4 regions of the Streptomyces sp. NBC_01013 genome follow, and region 2 is predicted to be linked to each of the others. Evidence: riboswitches for the same ligand, from Rfam matches in the RefSeq annotation. Region 2 holds a riboswitch; each other region holds the start of a gene.
What was found. A riboswitch is a leader RNA that binds a small molecule or an ion and turns the genes downstream of it on or off. The one in region 2 is predicted to bind cobalamin.
Positions count from the first base shown of each region.

Region 1 (3,494 bases), 7.4 Mb from region 2:
TGGCGCCCGGCGGCGGAGCGATCGAGACCCCGTCCAGGATGAGGCGGCCACCCGCCTCCCGGCTGACCCGGTCGGCCCGCAGTCCGCTGGGGGTGGCCCTGGTCACGGGGCCCGCCGGGTGCGGTAGAGGACCAGCACGAAGGCCGGGACCCCGATCAGCGCGGTGACGACTCCCACTGGAACCTCCTGCGGGTCGAGTACGGTCCGGGCGAGGGTGTCCACCCACACCAGGAAAACGGCCCCGGCGAGTGCGGTGACCGGAAGGAGCCTGCGGTGCCCGGAGCCGGTGAGCGCGCGGGCCGCGTGCGGCAGCACCAGTCCGACGAACCCGATGGCACCGGCCGAGCTCACGAGGGCGGCGGTCAGCAGCGCGGTCGTGCACAGCAGGACGATCCGGGTGCGGCCGACGTGGACGCCGAGCGTGGCCGCCGCGTCCTGGCCGAACGCGAAGGCATCGAGCGTACGGGCGTGGCCGAGGCAGACCAGCAGTGTCGCGACGAGCACGGCGCAGCAGATCCAGACATCGTTCCAGCCGACCCCGCCGAGTGAGCCCAGCAGCCAGAACAGCACCCCGCGGGTCTGCTCGGCGTCGGCGGCGGTCATCACGACGAAGGAGGTGAGCGCGGAGAAGAGCTGCATGGCCGCGACCCCGGACAGAACGACCCGGTCGGTGCTGCCGCCGAGGGTGTGGCTGAGCAGCATGACCAGGGCGAAGGAGCACAGCGCCCCGATGAACGCCCCGGCCGACAGCGATACCGCTCCCCCGCCGACACCGAGCACCACCACCACGACCGCACCGGTCGAGGCCCCGGAGGAGACACCGAGGACGAAGGGGTCGGCGAGCGGGTTGCGCAGCAGTGACTGCATGACGGTGCCGCAGACCGCGAGTCCGGCGCCGCAGACGGCTGCGAGCAGGGTGCGCGGCATGCGCAGGTTCCAGATGATCCCGTCCCGGATCGGGCTGAGCCGCGGCTCACCGGCGCCGAGATGGGCGGCGACCGTGGACCAGACGTCGGCGACGGAGATCCGGGCCGGGCCGATGGTGACGGCGAGCGCGACGGACAGGGCGAGCAGCAGGAGCCCGGAGGCCCACAGGAGTCCGTCGCGGATGCCGCGCCGGCCCGTCGTGGCGTGCGGACCCGCGTCCTCGCGCGGCGCCGCGGCCCGTTCGGTGTCCGTCACCCCGCGAGCCCGAAGGTGCGCAGCCCGGCGGCAACGCGCTCCACGCCCTCGACGGTCCGGATGGTGGGGTTCATCGACTGTCCGCTGAGCAGCACGTAGTGCTTGTCCCGGACGGCGTCCATGTTCTTCGTGACGGGGTTGGACTCCAGGAAAGCGATCTTCTTCGCGGCGCTCTCGGCGGTCTGGGACTTGCGGGTCAGGTCGCCGATGACCAGCACGTCCGGGTTGCGATCGGCGACGGTCTCCCAGTTGATCTGCGGCCATTCCTCGTGCGTGTCGTCGAAGGCGTTCTTCGCGCCGAGTTCCCGGGTGATGATGCCGGGCGCACCGCAGCAGCCCGCCAGGTAGGGAGCTTCGGAGTTGGCGAACCAGTACATCAGGGAGGTGCCGGAGGCGTCGATGCCCTCGGCCGCCTTCCGCACCCGGGCGCGCAGCTCGGTGACGAGCTTCTCGCCGCGCCCGGGAACTCCGAACACCGCGGCCAGGTCGCGGACTTCGGCGTAGACGCTTTCCATGGTCAGGGCACCGGTGCGGACCCCGTCGCCGTCCTTGCTGTTGTCCTTGGCGGTGCAGTCGGCGGGCGAGACGTAGGTGGGGACGCCGAGCTTCTCGAACTGCTCGCGGGGAGCCACACCGCCCTTGGCGAGGGTCGACTCGAAGGACGCGCTGACGAAGTCGGGCTCCTGGTCCAGGACCTTCTCCGACGAGGGACGGTTGTCGGAGATCCTCGGGACGCCCGCGTTGGCCTTCTCCAGTCCCTTCAGTACCGGGTCGGTCCACGTGGCCGTGGCGGCGAGCCGGTCGGCGAGGCCGAGCGAGAGCAGGATCTCGGTCGACCCCTGGTCGACCGGCACGGCGCGCTTCGGCGCCGCGTCCACGGTGACGGTCCGTCCGCAGTTCTTCAAGGTGACCGGATAGCCTTCGGCTTCCCCGGACTTGGCGGCGGTGCTGTCCTTGCCGCCGCCGCAGGCCGTCAGCAGGATCAGTGCCGCGGTGAACAGGGCGGCGGAGCGGGCGGGGCCGGCTATGGGCGGCACGGAGTACCTCGGCGTCTCTGGGCCCATGCGCGGGGCCCGCTGTACGGAGTTCCGTGGCCCGGTACCGGGCCGCGGGTGCCAGCAGGTCTTCGGACTCGGGTTCATACGGACGGGACGCCTTCCCGGGAAACCGTGGGTCTCCCAGTGGCCGTGGCCCCGCCCGTCCCCCTCACCGCTGCGCGTCAGTTCCGGATTCTCACCGGATTCCCTGACCCCTACGTGGAGTTCGACTGGCTCCGGCACGCTACCACGGGCCTCCGCCCAGCTCAGCGGCGGTGTGCCCGGTGGCGCGGGTGGTGGGTCGGCCGGGGCGGTGTGCCGGCGCACCGCCCCGGTCCCGGAGTACCCGGGCGGCCCCAGTCCGGTTACGCCTTGCGGCGAACCGATTCGCCACCGGGGATGCGCGGCCCCGCGCACCGCCGCGAGAGCGCGGCCGAGGTACCCCAGAAGGCCAGCAGGACGACACGGAGACCCAGCCGCCGGACCGCGTCCGCCGCCCGGTGCGAGGTGCCCGTCATCGCGCGCCCCCGGCAGGTTGCCTGGCCGCGGTGGTGTGCCAGGAGGCGCCCGGGTCGTCGTAGGCGTGGGTGTAGTGGGGACCGGCGATGGGCCAGTCGGCGAGCAGTTCCCCGGGCAGTGCGAAGGATTCCGCCAGCTCCGGGAGATGGCGGCTCACCGCGGCGACGAGTTGTTCGGTGGCATCGGTCAGCCCTTCGACCTGACCGGCGGTCAGGTGGCCCGCGGCGAGCAGGTCCCCGCTGTTGTCCGCGACCCAGCGCAGCGCGAACAGCCGGGCGAGTTCGCCCAGCCGCTCGCGGGCCTCGCCACCGGGCAGAGCTGCGAGCGCGTTCTCGTACGCGTGGGCCGCCTGCCGGTACGCGTGGGCCTCGACTCCCCGCAGCGCGGGTCCGGACGCCGCGTTCCAGCGCTCCAGCGGGCCGCCGTGAGGGACCTGGGCCATCCGCGCGGCCGCCCGGGCGAACCGGATGCGCTCCACCTGGCCCAGGAGCCGGCCAAGGAACCGCAGGTCAGCGAGATCGCCGTCCGGCGGGTCGCCGGCCGGATCGTCCTGCGGGACCTGGGCGGCGTCGAAGAGCAGTCCGGCGGCCGCCCGGGAGTGGATGGCCAGGTTGTCGCCCTCGGCCGTGATCGCGCCCTCGATCCCGGTGACGAGCTCGGTCATCCCGTTGCTCTCCAGGAGACCCTGGGCGCCGCACCGTTCCCGGCACTCGACGATCACCGACCGGGCCTGCCAGGTGATCCATCCCTTGGCGA
Region 1 covers NZ_CP108687.1:7,905,265-7,908,758, reverse strand. Annotated here, with positions in the region: gene OG538_RS34250 (ABC transporter ATP-binding protein) at 1-106, opposite strand, end outside; gene OG538_RS34245 (FecCD family ABC transporter permease) at 103-1,182, opposite strand; gene OG538_RS34240 (ABC transporter substrate-binding protein) at 1,179-2,219, opposite strand; cobalamin riboswitch at 2,282-2,469, opposite strand; gene OG538_RS34235 (hypothetical protein) at 2,585-2,737, opposite strand; gene OG538_RS34230 (acyl-CoA dehydrogenase) at 2,734-3,494, opposite strand, start outside.
Region 1: linked by a shared signal. The riboswitch ahead of OG538_RS34240 (ABC transporter substrate-binding protein) and the one ahead of OG538_RS02010 (CbtB-domain containing protein) in region 2 are both predicted to bind cobalamin.

Region 2 (3,494 bases):
CTGGGGCATTGGGAGGGGTACGGCGGCTCCGCCCCGGTCCGCATCGGCAACGGAGCGGCGGACCAACTGCAACTGGACATCTACGGCGAGGCGTTCGACAGCATCTATTTCGCGCACCAGCACGGCATGCACCTCGACCACCGGGGCTGGACCGCGCTGCACACCCTCCTCGACTGGCTGGTCGACAACTGGGACCGGCCCGGCGAAGGGCTGTGGGAGACCCGCGGCGGCCGCAAGGACTTCACCTACGGCCGCGTGATGTCCTGGGTGGCCTTCGACCGAGCGGTCCGGATCGCCTACGACGACGGCCGCCCGGCGGCCCGAGTCCGCTGGCTGGACGCCCGCGACGCGATCTACCAGCAGGTGTTCAGCCAGGGATGGGACGAGAAGAAGCAGGCCTTCGTGCAGCACTACGGTGACGACGTACTCGACTCGTCACTGCTGCGCATGCCGACGGTCGGCTTCATGACGCCGGACGATCCGATGTGGGAGTCCACGCTGGACGCGATGGAACGTGAGCTGGTCAGCGACAGCCTGGTCTACCGCTACAACCCCGAAGCGTCACCGGACGGACTGCGCGGCTCGGAGGGGACCTTCTCCCTCTGCACGTTCATGTACGTCGACGCCCTGGCGCGGGCCGGGCGCACGGACCAGGCCAGACTGGTTCTGGAGAAGATGCTCTCCTACGCCAACCATCTCGGCCTGTACTCGGAGGAGATCGGGCTGACAGGGCGACAACTGGGCAACTTCCCGCAGGCGTTCACCCATCTCGCCCTGATCGACGCCGCCATCACCCTGGACGCGAGGCTCAACGGGGAGCGCGGGGGCGCGGCGTAGGAGCCAACACGTCTGCAGGGGCTCGCACATGTAGGGGCTCGCACACGTGGGCTCGCACATGTGGGAGGGCTGTCCTGCCGCCGTCATCAGCCCTCTTCCTCGGGTGCGAGCGGCCGGCCGCAGCGCAGGTTCCACCGCCCCGATCTGCCGCTGAGCTCCGTCACCGTGAGCGGAGCCACGTCCAGCCGCCAGAACGCCTGGGCCGGGAGGGCCAGCGCATGGACGACGGCGGCCCGGATCACGGCGGGCTCGGTCACCGCCAGGACCCGACGGGCATCGTTGCCGGGGAGCGAGTCGAGCCATGAGGCCGCTCGGGCGCACAGGCCCAGCAGGGATTCACCACCGTGCGGTGCGGCGGCCGGATCCGCCAGCCAGGCCGCCACTCCGTCCGGCTCGTCCGCGCCGACCTCGGACAGTCGTGCGCCGGACCAACGGCCCATCTCCCAGTCCCGTAGCTCGTGTTCGTGCTCGGCTCGCAGCCCCAGCGCCGTCGCGGTGCCCGCGCAGCGTCGGGACGGTCCCCGCAGCCACCGGTCCGCTGCCGGGACCGATCCGGCGGCAGCGGCAGCGCGGGCCGGCCGGAGTCCGGCGTCGTCGAGGGGCGCGTCACCGGCGAACCGGGCCTCGCGCAGCGCGGCGTTCATCGCCGGTGAGATCAACATCACCCGTACCGTCATCACCGCTACGACCTTCCTGAACTGTGGCCCCTCGGCCAAGCACACCATGGCATCCGAGGGCCAACGGCCCGCCCGTGGGCACCATGGCGGCCGTCACGTCCAGGCGGTATGGTCGCGACGACATGACGAGGGTGTGACGGAAGTCCGGTGAGAATCCGGCACGGTCGCGCCACTGTGAACCCGTACCTGTGCGGGAAGTCAGACCCAGCACCTTCGTCTCAGGCACCACGATCGGGACGCGTGTTCCCCCAGGAGGTTCTGCCATGGCACAGACTGCTGCCCCCGCCGCCGTCACACCCGCCATCACCCCCATCTCACTGAAGGCCATTGCCCCGTGGGCGGTCTTCTTCGGCGTCCTCATGCTGGTCCTGCTCTACTTCGTCGGCGCCGAGCAGGGCGCTACCGCGCTCATCTCGGGCGAAGGCGTGCACGAGTGGGTCCACGACGGCCGTCACCTCCTCGGTTTCCCCTGCCACTGATCCATCCGGCTGATCCAGGGGAATTCCTCATGAACTCCATATCTGTCAGAGCTCTGCTGGTCCGCGGCATGCTGGCCGGCCTCGTCGCGGGTGCGATCGCACTCGTGGTGGCCTACTTCCTCGGCGAGTCCCGTGTCGACGCGGCCATCGCCCTCGAAGAGTCACATACCCACGACCACGGCGGTGGCGCGGAACTCGTCAGCCGCAGCATGCAGGCCACCGGCGGCCTCGCCACCGGTGTACTGGTCTTCGGCGTCGCCGTAGGCGGCATCGCCGCGCTCGTCTTCTGTTACGCCCTCGGCCGGATGGGCCGCTTCGGACCCCGGGCGACGGCTGCGCTGATCGCGGGAGCGGCCCTGCTGACCGTGTACATCGTGCCGTTCCTGAAGTATCCGGCGAATCCGCCCGCGGTCGGCGACCCCGACACCATCGGCCGCCGCACCGCGTTGTTCTTCCTGATGGTCGCTCTCAGTGTCCTGCTGGCCGTCGCCGCCGTCCTTCTCGGCAGGCGGCTGGCCCCGCGCCTGGGCAACTGGAACGCCACCATCGCCGCGGCCGCCGGCTATGTCCTGGTGGTCGGCCTCGCCTACGCCTTCCTGCCCTCGTTCAACGAGGTCGGAAAGGACTTCCCGGCTTCTCTGCTCTGGGAGTTCAGGCTGGCCACGCTCGCGGTGCAGATCACGCTCTGGACGGCCTTCGGGCTGGTCTTCGGGTACCTCACCGAGCGGCTGCTGGTGCCGAGACGGGATGCGGTCACGGCCGGGGAGGTCACGGCGAACCGGCCGGCCACCATCGTGGGCTGAGGCCGGGAGCCACCACGGGCCAGGCAGGCCGGCCCGGAACGGCGTGACGTCTGCGGCAGGACCGTGTACGTCGCGACGACGGCACGCACAGAGCCCGCCGGGGAACCCGGTGGGCTCTGCTGCGTGCGGAAGCCGCCTCGCTTCTCACTCCTGGGTGGCGGGCCCGTCCCAGTCGATCCGGTAGTGCTTCAGCTGTGCGTCCTCCTTCACGAGGCGCATCCCTACCGCGGTCATGACGTGCTGGGAGGCGGTGTTGTCGAGATCGGTGTCCCCGTGGACGCAGGCGATGCCCTGGTCGCGGGTGAACCGCAACAGCGCGCGAAGCGCCTCGGAGGCGTAACCCCTTCCCCGTGCCGACTCCACGAGCCCGTAGCCGATCGTGACGTGCCTCCGGTCGTCGGGTGCCCCGTGAAACCCCACTCCGCCGATCACCGTGCCGTCCTCGCGGCGCTGTATCGCGTACGGACCGTAGGGATGGGGATCGCCTGAATCGGCGCACGTTTCCAGGAAGCGTTTGGCCGCCCTCATCTCGCCCGGCGAGGGATAGCCCGGAGCCCAGCGCGCACCGCCGGCAGGCCGGCCCGCGACCACCTGCTCGGCGTGGGCGGCGGTCAGGGGGTACAGGAGCAGACGTGGTGTGACGAGGTCGGTCATGGGCTGTGGGTATCACGCGATGCGGCCGGGCCGCACCTGGATTT
Region 2 covers NZ_CP108687.1:462,289-465,782, reverse strand. Annotated here, with positions in the region: gene OG538_RS02020 (glycoside hydrolase family 15 protein) at 1-837, shown strand, start outside; gene OG538_RS02015 (histidine phosphatase family protein) at 924-1,514, opposite strand; adenosylcobalamin (AdoCbl) riboswitch at 1,639-1,732, shown strand; gene OG538_RS02010 (CbtB-domain containing protein) at 1,778-1,993, shown strand; gene OG538_RS02005 (CbtA family protein) at 2,023-2,796, shown strand; gene OG538_RS02000 (GNAT family N-acetyltransferase) at 2,941-3,450, opposite strand.

Region 3 (3,494 bases), 6.0 Mb from region 2:
CGTCCTCGATGCGTTCGCCGAGGATCTGGTAGCCGCCGCAGACGCCGAGCACCGGGCGGCCCTCGGCGGCCCGCCGCAGCAGCGCGTCGGCGAGCCCGCGCTCGCGCAGCCAGGCGAGAGCCTTCACGGTGCCGCGGGTCCCGGGCACGATGACGAGGTCGGCGTCGGCGAGCTCCTCGGCGCGGTCCACGAAGCGCACGACGACGCCCGGCTCGGCTGCGAGCGCGTCCACGTCGGTGAAGTTGGACATCAGCGGCACGGCGCACACCGCGACGCGCAGGATGTCCTCGCCGTGCGGCGGTGCGAGCACCGACTCGCGCACGGTGCCGCGCAGCGATACCCGCAGACCGTCCTCCTCGTCGATGCCGAGGCCGTGGGCGAACGGCAGCACCCCGTACGTCGGACGTCCCGTCAGATCGCGCAGCATGTCCAGACCGGGCTCCAGCAGCGAGACGTCGCCACGGAACTTGTTGACCAGATAGCCGGCGATCAGCGCCTGGTCCTCCGCCGAGAGCAGCGCCGTCGTACCGAAGAAGGAGGCGAAGACCCCGCCGCGGTCGATGTCGCCGACGACCACCACCGGGAAGCGTGCCGCCCGCGCGATGCCCATGTTCACGATGTCCGTACGCCGCAGATTGATCTCGGCCGGACTGCCCGCCCCCTCACAGATCACTGCGTCATACGTGCCCCGAAGCTGCTCCAGGCAGTCCACGACGGTCGACAGGAGCGACTCCTGCCGGCCGCCGTGGTAGCCGCGGGCGCTCATCTCGCCGACCGGACGCCCCATCAGGACGACCTGGCTGGAGCGGTCGCTGCCGGGCTTGAGCAGTACCGGGTTCATCAGGGCGGTCGGCTCCACCCGGGCGGCCTGGGCCTGCATGGCCTGGGCGCGGCCGATCTCGGCGCCCTCGCGGGTGACGAAGGAGTTGAGCGACATGTTCTGCGCCTTGAACGGCGCCACCTTGACGCCGCGGCGCACCAGCCAGCGGCAGATACCCGCCGTGACGACGCTCTTGCCCGCGTCCGAGGTGGTCCCGGCGACCAGCAGTCCGCCGCTCATGTCGGTCTCCGTCCTGAGAGTCGAGGTGCTGCGGTGCGAGGTGATGCGGGCCGAGGGCCGGTGATCCCTCGCGCGGTGATCCGTCGTGCCACGGCCCCGGCGCCCAGCCGGGCCGCCACGCTCACGCCGAGGGCGAGTGCGCTCACCCGGCGCGACAGCCGTACGGCCCGTTCGATGTCCGCGGGCTCCACCGCGCGGCCCGTCTCCCCGTTGAGGACGGGGCGGTGTTCGACCCGGCCGCCGTAGGCGAGCGTTCCACCGAGCCGCACGCCGAGCGCGCCCGCGAACGAGGCCTCCACCGGGCCCGCGTTGGGGCTGGGGTGCTTGGCCGCGTCCGCTCGCCAGGCACGGACCGCTCGCCGTGGCCGCCCCCCGGCGGTCACGGCGAGCAGGGCCGTCAGCCGGGCACCCGGCCAGCCCGCGAGGTCGTCGAGGCGGGCCGAGGCCCAGCCGTAACGCCGGTAGCGGGGCGACTTGTGGCCGACCATCGCGTCGAGCGTGTTGGCGGCCCGGAACCCGACGAGCCCGGGGACCCCGCCCAGCGCACCCCACACCAGCGCGCCGACCACGGCGTCCGACGTGTTCTCGGCGACGGACTCCACGACGGCCCTGGCGATCTGAGGGCCGTCCAGGGACTGCGGGTCGCGGCCGCACAGATGCGGCAGCCGCTCCCGGGCCAGGTCGAGGTCCCCGGCGGTCAGGGCATCGCCGATGGACCGGGCCTCGCGGCCCAGTGACGTACCGCCGACGACGGACCAGGTGGTGGCGGCGGTCAGGGCGACGGACGCGGCGGGGTGGCGGCGCAGCCCATGGGCGGCCAGGGCAGCACCCGCGGCGGCGCCTCCGGCACAGACCAGGGTGTGGAGTGCGCCCCACCCGCGGTGGTCACGCCACAGACGGCGCTCGACGCCTGCCGCGGCCCGCCCGAAGGCGGCGACCGGGTGGCCCCTGCGGGGATCACCGAGCAGCAGATCGCCGATCAGACCGGCCGTGGCGCCGTACGCGAAGATGCGATCGGCACGCACGGTTCAGCCGGCCGTTGCGCCTCGAAGGACCTTCGTACAGGCAGGTGCTGGCAGGAGCAGCACGGATTCGGACGCACGGCAGCCGGGCATGGCGATATGTCCTCACTCAGGGTCCGCGCCCTGGTTCGACGTGACGGCGACGAGAGTCTCCTGGCTTCCGGATCCGCAGTTCCCCCGGGCCTTCCAGTCCACTTGCGTGGACCGTGACTTCCAGTGGTGGGGGACTGCTCCCCGGTGACAGTGGCGGGACCGCGCCGGATTCGCACCGGCTTCCTCTGCTGTCGCCGTAATGGCTCGGGCAGTCCACCACGCTCTGCGAACGCCCGTCAACTTGCCGTTGACCTGCGGCGGTGCAGTGTGCTGAGACGCACATCGGGCCGGACGCGCACGAGGTGCGTCCGGCCCGATACGGGTGGGAGTGGTGGGCTCAGAGGCGTCCGGGTGACCGCTTACCGGGCGGCCATGCCCCGAAACGCACGCTTCCGGCGTGGTCGTCGGTCACCGACGCTTCGCGTCGGCTCCCTCCTCAGCCTTGGAACAGCAACGAACCGGGCCGCGTCCGCCACCCGATCCGAAGCCGTCCGACAGCCTCTCAGGCGACGATCAGATAGATGCCGTAGGCCACGGCAGCTGCACACAGTCCGAAGCAGAGGTACGCGCCGGCGCGGGCCAGCACGAGCGACCCGCCCGCCGAGCCGCCCTGTGCGGCAGGCTCCGGCTGCTTGGAGAGACCGACGATGCCGAGGGTGAAGAGCCCCACGAGTGCGACGGTGGCGACGAGGGAGACGCCGAAGACGGTGCCGAGGGCTGCCCAGTCGATGTTCATGTGGATGTGTCCTTACCGGAGGCTCTTAGACCGTGGCGGGTCGGGCCGGGTCGGTGACCGGTCCGACCGGGGCCGGGATGGTGGCCATGAGGTCGTGGGTCTGGGCAGCAGCGGTGGGCGGCGGGCTGACGGCCGCGATGGCGGTGGTGACGACGCCCGCGGGCTCGGCGTCCTCACCGGCCGGGGCGACGTCGCCGTGCCCGACGGGCTTGCGGCGGGAGAGCACCCAGATCGCACCGGAGCCCGCGATCAGCAGCGCCGCGACGACCACGACACCCCAGGTGCCCTGCTTGGTGAGGAACTCCGCGCCCGCACCGACCAGCCCGGCGGCCGGGAGGGTCAGGCCCCAGGCGACGAACATCCGGGTGGCGGTGGACCAGCGGACCACACCCCCCTTGCGCCCCAGGCCCGCACCCATGACGGCACCTGAGCACGACTGGGTGGTGGAGAGGGAGAAGCCGAGGTGCGAGGAGGCCAGGATGACGGTGGCCGCACTGGTCTGGGCGGCGAAGCCCTGCGGCGGCTTCAGCTCCGTCAGGCCGCTGCCCATGGTGCGGATGATGCGCCAGCCGCCCAGGTAGGT
Region 3 covers NZ_CP108687.1:6,508,241-6,511,734, forward strand. Annotated here, with positions in the region: gene OG538_RS28325 (cobyric acid synthase) at 1-1,060, opposite strand, end outside; gene OG538_RS28330 (cobalamin biosynthesis protein) at 1,057-2,085, opposite strand; cobalamin riboswitch at 2,229-2,362, opposite strand; gene OG538_RS28335 (hypothetical protein) at 2,678-2,911, opposite strand; gene OG538_RS28340 (anion permease) at 2,937-3,494, opposite strand, start outside.
Region 3: linked by a shared signal. The riboswitch ahead of OG538_RS28330 (cobalamin biosynthesis protein) and the one ahead of OG538_RS02010 (CbtB-domain containing protein) in region 2 are both predicted to bind cobalamin.

Region 4 (3,494 bases), 2.3 Mb from region 2:
GTCTCGGACCACGCGGGGAGCGGGCCCGAGCGCTCGGCGAGGTCGCAGGACGCCTCGTACGCCGCGAGCATGATGCGCTCGGAGATCTTCGTCGACAGGGCGCGGGCCTCGGGGGAGTCGAACGGGAGCCGCAGCTGGAAGAAGACGTCCTGGAGCCCCATGGCGCCCAGGCCCACGGGCCGCCAGCGGGCGTTGGACCGGCCGGCCTGCTCGGTCGGGTAGAAGTTGATGTCCACGACCCGGTCGAGGAAGGTCACGGCGGTACGGACGGTGGCGTCCAGGCGCTCCCAGTCGATCGTGCCGTCGGTGACGAACGCGCCGAGGTTGACCGAGCCGAGGTTGCAGACGGCCGTCTCGCCGTCGTCGGTGACCTCCAGGATCTCGGTGCACAGGTTGGACGAGTGCACGACGCGGCCCGGCTCGGCGGTCTGGTTCGCGGTCCGGTTGGAAGCGTCCTTGAACGTCATCCAGCCCTGGCCGGTCTGGGCGAGGGTCCGCATCATCCGGCCGTACAGCTCACGGGCGGGCATGGTCTTGCGCGCCAGGCCCTTGGCCTCGGCGGACCGGTAGGCGGCATCGAACTCGTCGCCCCACAGGTCGACCAGTTCGGGCACGTCGGCAGGGGAGAACAGCGACCAGGTGCCGTCCGCGTCCACCCGGCGCATGAACTCGTCGGGGATCCAGTGCGCCAGGTTGAGGTTGTGCGTGCGCCGCTGGTCCTCGCCCGTGTTGTCGCGCAGCTCCAGGAACTCCTCGATGTCCGCGTGCCACGTCTCCAGGTAGACGGCGGCTGCGCCCTTGCGCCGGCCGCCCTGGTTGACCGCGGCGACGGAGGCGTCGAGCGTCTTCAGGAACGGCACGATGCCGTTGGAGTGCCCGTTGGTGCCACGGATCAGCGAACCGCGGGCGCGGATGCGGGAGTACGAGAGGCCGATGCCGCCCGCGTGCTTGGAGAGGCGTGCCACCTGGTGGTAGCGGTCGTAGATCGAGTCCAGCTCGTCCAGCGGGGAGTCCAGCAGGTAGCAGGAGGACATCTGCGGGTGCCGGGTGCCGGAGTTGAAGAGCGTGGGGGAGGAGGGCAGGTAGTCCAGCCGGCTCATCAGCCCGTACAGCGCGGCGACCTCGTCCAGGGCGCGCTCGGAGGTGTCCTCGGCGAGACCGGAGGCGACGCGCAGCATGAAGTGCTGCGGCGTCTCGATGACCTGACGGGTGAGCGGGTGACGCAGCAGGTAACGGCTGTGCAGGGTGCGCAGGCCGAAATAGCCGAAGCGGTCGTCGGCGCCGTCGGAGAGCGACTGCCCGACCAGCGCGTCCAGGGCGGCGGCGTGGAGCGTCACGAACTCGGCGGTGCGGTCCGCGATCAGGCCCTCGCGGTGGCCGACGGCGACCGAGGCGGAGAACGACGTCGCGCCCTGCCCGGCCGCCTCGTCCGCGATGGTGCGGGTGAGGAGGCGGGCGGCGAGCCGGGAGTAGGCGGGGTCCTCGGAGATCAGACCCGCGGCGGCCTCGGTGGCCAGCGAGCGCAGCTCGGCCTCGTCCGACCGGGCGTTGCGGCCGCGCAGAGCGGCGGCGGCGACGCGTCCGGGGTCGGTGTCGGGCAGATCGGCGGTGAGGTCGGTCAGGGTCCGCAGCAGTGCGGTCCCCGGTCCGTCCTTCGCGGGTCCGCCGGACAGGACCGCTTGGGCCTCGGCTGCTTCGGACTCTGCCGCTGAAACCGGATCGGCTGGCGCGATGGTCACGCGGTGCTCTCCCTCGCTCGGATCGGGGCCATCGGGGAGCGGGGGCAGCCGGGCGGAGCGGGACCCGGCAGGGCAGCGCTCCGTGCGGCGTCCACCGGCCCATCCACGAGGCCCGGACGTCTGGGCATCCGGATCGGTCGAGCCGGATGCGCTGCCGGCAGGAGCTCGGACTGGGGTGCGCAAAAGCACACCGAACACACCGTTGCGGGACAGTTCCGGATTCGCACCGGATTTCCCTGCGGCGACAGCGAGCATGAGCATACATGTGGGGGCTGCCGTATGCGGCAGCCCCCACATGTTGTGTCGTACGTGGTCTTAGCACGCCTTACGGCAGAGGGCCGAGCTCCAGACGGTACGTCAGCAGCTTGAGGTCGGCGATGGGGTTCCAGTCCCTCTCGGGGGTCCGTACGAAGCCCAGGCGCCCGTAGATCCGGTGGGCCCCGAGCATCGCCGGCTGCGTCGACAGGACGAGCCCCGTGACCCCCGTGGTGCCCCGCGCGCGGTCGATACAGGCCCGTACGAGTGCCTCGCCCGCGCCGGCGCCACGAGCCTCGCGGGAGACCGCCAGCATCCGGAACTCGGCTTCGTCCGCCGCGGCGATGTCGGCCCACGGGTTGCCCGGCGGGGCGTAGGTGACCCCGCCCAGGACGTGGCCCCGGGCGTCGGCGGCCACCAGCACCTCCGCCTCGGCGGCCCGGCGGGGGACGTCGCGCAGCTGCACCAGGTACGGGTCGTCGGCGCCGTAGTCCAGGAGCCCGTCGCCGAGATAGGCCTCGGCCGTGATCTCGCCGAGGAGTACGTGTTCGGCGGGGGCGACCGGCCGGATCGATATGTCCATGGGCGGAAGTCTGCCGCACGGGCGGGCTGTGGCCGCAGAGATTTTCCGCGGACGCGCGACGGGCCGCCGCCCCCTCCGGAGAGGGGTGCGGCGGCCCGCCGCGCACATGTCGCCGGTCAGTGACCGCCCGGCGCACCGGCGGTGGCCGGCGGGAGCTCCGTCTTCACGCCGGGGTCGCCCGCGTCCGCGGTGTAATCGGACGGGGAGGTCTCGTCGATCCCCGTGGGCGCCTTCACGGCGTTCAGGACGAAGGTGAGCACGACCGTGACCACGAGGTTCAGCACGAACGCCGTGAGGCCGATGTAGCCGATCTCGCCGAGGCCCGGGATCTCCTTGGAGGACCCGCCGAAGTGCGCCTGGGTCGGGCTGGCGACGCCGTACGCTGCGGCCGTCCCGTAGATCATGCCGACCGCCCAGCCCGCGAGCAGCGCCCAGCGGTGGAACCACCGGGTGAACAGCCCGCCGACCAGGGCCGGCATCGTCTGGAGGATCCAGATTCCGCCGAGCAGCTGGAAGTTGATCGCGACCGTCTTGTCCATGGTGAGGACGAAGGCGAGCGCGCCGACCTTCACCAGCAGCGAGACCAGCTTGGAGACCCTGGTCTCCTGCGCGGGTGTCGCGTCGGGCTTCAGGAAGTCCTTGTAGATGTTGCGGGTGAACAGGTTCGCCGCGGCGATCGACATGATCGCGGCGGGCACCAGTGCGCCGATGCCGATGGCGGCGAACGCGACGCCCGCGAACCAGTCGGGGAACATGTTCTCGAACAGCTGTGGGATGGCCAGCTGGCCGTTGTCCACCTTGACCCCGGCGGCGATCGCCATGAAGCCGAGCAGCGCGAGCAGGCCCAGCATCAGCGAGTACAGCGGCAGGATCGTCGTGTTGCGGCGGATCACCTCACGGCTGCGGCTGGAGAGCGT
Region 4 covers NZ_CP108687.1:2,771,399-2,774,892, reverse strand. Annotated here, with positions in the region: gene OG538_RS11625 (ribonucleoside-diphosphate reductase subunit alpha) at 1-1,739, opposite strand, end outside; cobalamin riboswitch at 1,878-2,007, opposite strand; gene OG538_RS11620 (GNAT family N-acetyltransferase) at 2,065-2,577, opposite strand; gene mctP (monocarboxylate uptake permease MctP) at 2,694-3,494, opposite strand, start outside.
Region 4: linked by a shared signal. The riboswitch ahead of OG538_RS11625 (ribonucleoside-diphosphate reductase subunit alpha) and the one ahead of OG538_RS02010 (CbtB-domain containing protein) in region 2 are both predicted to bind cobalamin.